DNA from 2 places in the Arthrobacter sp. ZGTC212 genome. Region 1 is predicted to be linked to the other one. Evidence: predicted binding sites of a transcription regulator. Region 1 holds the regulator's gene; the other holds the start of a gene.
What was found. The regulator HrcA, encoded in region 1, represses chaperone genes, less so after heat shock. The targets are predictions, from matches to a motif close to TTNGCACTCGNNNNNNNCGAGTGCNAA.
Positions count from the first base shown of each region.

Region 2: the regulator HrcA is predicted to act here: its motif matches at 1,456-1,482, upstream of groES (co-chaperone GroES).

Region 1 covers NZ_PJIJ01000002.1:824,537-826,735, reverse strand. Annotated here, with positions in the region: gene CXQ89_RS10475 (DUF3097 domain-containing protein) at 1-365, opposite strand, end outside; gene hrcA (heat-inducible transcriptional repressor HrcA) at 580-1,593, shown strand; gene dnaJ (molecular chaperone DnaJ) at 1,730-2,199, shown strand, end outside.
Region 2 covers NZ_PJIJ01000001.1:994,143-996,341, reverse strand. Annotated here, with positions in the region: gene groL (chaperonin GroEL) at 1-941, opposite strand, end outside; gene groES (co-chaperone GroES) at 1,022-1,318, opposite strand; gene CXQ89_RS04900 (siderophore ABC transporter substrate-binding protein) at 1,689-2,199, shown strand, end outside.

The sequences.
Region 1 (2,199 bases):
GCGTCGTGCTTTCCCTCCACCCAGATGCGGCTGGCCCTCGCGGTGCGCGCCCGGACGTTGTCCACCCGGACAGAGCCCGACGCCGTCCGCCGGGACACCGGGGCCGCAGCCTTGACGGCCGGAACCACCTCCACGGGCTCCCCGTCCAAAAGGAATCCGAAGCCCAGCTCGAAGGACTTCGTCTTGCCGCGCCGGTCCTCCAGGACCATCAGGTGCAGGCCGCCGGACTTCTCGACGCGCACCACGGCACCAACCCAGCCGCTGTGCACGTCTTCAAGTACGAGCCCGATCTCGGCGCCGACTTTGGGCAATACCCGCCGGGCCGGGGCGCTAATGTCCTGCGGGCCCCACGAAAAATTCGACACGGGTGTATCCCTCACTCTGATTGCGGTTGGTTCCTGCGCGGATTCGGCACGTGCGGGCACGGGCTCCTCAATGCTAGCAACGCCGCCGATCCGTATTAGACTTAGCACTTGGGCAGGGTGAGTGCTAACCAGCCCGGCGCCAATCCGCATGCCTGTTCGGAACCGCTGTCAGGACACTCAGCACCGGCAGGACATCAGCAAGGGAGGGAAAACCATGAGTGAACCACGCAGACTCGAGGTGCTCCGGGCCATTGTTGAGGATTACGTGCATTCGCGCGAACCCGTTGGATCCAAAGCACTGGTGGAACGCCACCAGCTGGGAGTGTCCAGCGCCACCATTCGAAATGACATGGCGGCCCTTGAAGAAGAGGGCCTGATTGTCGCACCTCACACTTCCGCCGGACGCATCCCCACCGACAAGGGTTACCGCCTTTTCGTGGACCGGATTTCAGACGTCAAACCATTGTCCGCCGCCGAGCGCAAGGCCATCCAGACCCTGCTCGAGGGTGCAGAGGATCTCGATGACGTCATGGAACGGACCGTCCGGCTGCTCTCGCAGCTAACCAACCAGGTGGCTGTGGTGCAGTATCCGCATCTCGGCAACGCCAAGGTCCGCCACATCGAATTTGTCCTGCTGGCGCCGGCCCAGGTGCTGGTGGTCCTGATTTCCACCACCGGACGGGTGGAGCAGCGTGTCATCACGGTTCCGGACCAGGTGACCGAGCCGGACCTGCTGGAGCTGCGGCAGCATTTCCTGTCCGCACTCAGCGGCACGCCGCTGACCCGGATAACCGGACAACTGGCCGACTGCCTCGTCCAGGTTCCCGCCCCGAAGAGGCGGAATGCCGCGGCGCTGGCGCACTGTCTGGAGCAGCTGGCCGGAATCAACCGGGAAGACCGCATGGTCATGGCCGGCACCGCCAATCTGGCCCGTTCCACAGTAGACTTTCCACTGACGATAGGCCCCATCCTGGAGGCACTTGAGGAACAAGTCGTCATGCTTCGGTTGTTGTCGGAAATGGAGCAGGACGCCAGAGGTGTCTCGGTGCGGATTGGACGGGAGAACCCGCATGGATCCCTTTCAGAGGCATCAGTCGTAGCCACCGGTTACGGACCCGATTCTTCGGCAAAGGTGGGGGTGCTCGGACCAACCCGCATGGACTACCCCAACACCATGGCCACAGTGCGCGCCGTGGCCCGTTATCTTTCCCGAATACTGAACAACTAAAAAACGTTAGACGAATACAGCAGCATTACGCCGGTTGCCGCCGCCCGCGGGCGACAGCAGCCGGTGGACGCCTCCGGACGGAGGGCGGCGCGGTAACAACGCGGATACTGCCAATTACAGGAAGCGATGTGCACGAGTGAGCGATCACTACCAGGTCCTGGGTGTCGGACGCGACGCCACGGGCGAAGAAATCAAGAAGGCGTACCGGAAGCTTGCCCGCAAGCTTCACCCGGACGTTAACTCTGCTCCCGGAGCGCAGGACGAGTTCAAAGCCGTCACCCACGCCTATGAGGTGCTCGCGGACCCGCAGAAACGCCGCATCTATGACACCACCGGCAACGAGAACGGCAACGACAACGGCTTTGGCGGCGGCGCCGGCTTCGGTGGCCAGAACTTCGGCTTCCAGGACATCTTCGACACCTTCTTTGGCGGCGGCGGAGGCGGCGGCCGGGGACCGGCTTCACGGACGCGCCGCGGCCAGGATGCCCTCATCAATGTGCGCATCGATCTGAAGGATGCCGTCTTCGGCACCAACAAGAAGATCGAGGTCGACACCGCGGTCACCTGCCCCACCTGCGACGGAAGCTGCTGCCAGCCGGGAACCTC
Region 2 (2,199 bases), on a different contig from region 1:
AGCACCTCAAGGCCAACCTGGTCCAGCTTCAGGCCCAGGTCCGGGGAGACAACCTGCGCACCCGTGAGGGTGGCGATGTCCTGCATCATGGCCTTGCGGCGGTCACCGAAACCGGGTGCCTTGACGGCAACCACGTTCAGGGTGCCTCGGATCTTGTTGACCACCAGGGTGGACAGGGCTTCGCCTTCAATGTCCTCGGCAATGATGAACAGCGGCTTGGAGGTCTGCAGCGCCTTTTCAAGCAGGGGCAGGAACTCGGCAACCGAGGAGATCTTGCCGGAGTTGATCAGGATCAGCGCGTCTTCGAGGACGGCTTCCTGGCGCTCCGGATCAGTGACGAAGTACGGGGACAGGTAGCCCTTGTCGAACTGCATGCCTTCGGTGATGACCAGTTCGGTCTGCGTCGAGGAGGATTCCTCGATCGTAATGACGCCGTCCTTGCCGACGGTGTCAAAGGCCTTGGCCAGCAGTTCGCCAATCTCCATGCTCTGGGCGGAGATGGCAGCTACGTGGGCAACCTGGTTGCCCTCAACTTCCTTGGCGTTTTCCAGCAGCCGTGCAGCTACCGCTTCCACGGCCGTCTCCATGCCGCGCTTCAGCTGGCCCGGAGCGGCGCCTGCAGCAACGTTGCGCAGGCCTTCCTTGACCAGGGCCTGAGCCAGCACCGTGGCGGTGGTGGTGCCGTCACCGGCAACATCGTTGGTCTTGGTGGCTACTTCCTTGGCCAGCTGGGCCCCGAGGTTCTCATACGGATCATCCAGCTCGACTTCACGGGCGATGGTCACGCCGTCGTTCGTGATGGTGGGAGCGCCCCAGGTCTTGGCGAGCACTACGTTGCGGCCGCGCGGGCCGAGGGTCACCTTGACGGCGTTGGCCAGCTTGTCGACGCCGGCCTCCAGCGAGCGGCGGGCGGAGTCGTTGAACTCCAATTGCTTTGCCATGTGTGTGTCCTTTCCGACAGCTACATCTGCACCTGCATCAGAAAACCCCGGCCAGATTGGCCGGGGTCTTCCTTTTTCAACTACTTAACGACGATGGCCAGTACGTCGCGGGCGGACAGCACCAGGTATTCGGAGCCGCCGTGCTTGACTTCGGTTCCGCCGTACTTGGAGTAGATGACAACGTCACCTTCGGAAACATCCACGGGAACGCGGTTGCCGTTGTCGTCAACGCGGCCGGGGCCTACTGCAACAACTTCGCCCTCCTGGGGCTTTTCCTTTGCAGTGTCCGGAATGACGAGGCCGGAAGCAGTGGTCTGCTCGGCTTCGAGGGGGCGGACAACAATGCGATCCTCAAGGGGCTTAATAGAGACCGACACTCGGGCTCTCCTTTGCGTAGTTACTAACGGATAGGGACCGTCGGTGGGCGCTGGCCGTCGTCGCGGTGCCGGTTGGCGCTTCCCTCAGGAATTAGCACCCTCACAGGGAGAGTGCTAGCTCCGACTTTATGCAAGGGCTGGCACTCGGTCAAGGTGAGTGCCAATTTACTTTGCCGCGTCACGACGCCCCGTAACCAAAGCCCGCTCACCGGGACATAAAAGTTGCTTAGCCTCACCTAACCCTGTAGTTTTCAAAGGCGCGCAAAATTAGCAAACATTTATATGTCCTAAATACGCAAACATCTGTGTCCTATTGGCGGGCCTCCCCCGCCGGGCCGGACGATAGACCCGAACAGCTGGAGCCCCTGACGTGAAGAAAACCCTCAAGTCCCGCCTTGTCGCCGGGACCGCCCTCGCCTCCCTCCTGGCCCTGAGCGCCTGCGGATCAGACAGTTCGGCCAACGCGGACGCCACCGCCGATGCGTCCGAGCCCACCATGGTTACCGTTGAACACACCCAGGGCACCACCGAAGTTCCCGTGAACCCGGAGACTGTCTACACGTTCGACCTCGGCGCATTGGATACCCTGGATGCCCTGGGTATCGAGGTTGACGGCGTTCCCGCCGCAAACTTCCCCGAAAGCCTTTCCAAGTACGGCTCCGATGACTACACCAAGATCGGCAGCATGAAGGAGCCCGACTTCGAGGCCATCAGCGCCGGCGCCCCCGACCTGATCATCATGTCCGGCCGCACCGCTGACTCCTACGAAGAATTCTCCAAGATCGCCCCCACGATCAACCTCAGCACCGACGCTGCGGATCCGTGGAATTCCTTCATCTCCAACACCGAGATCATCGGTGACATCTTCGGCAAGGAAGCCG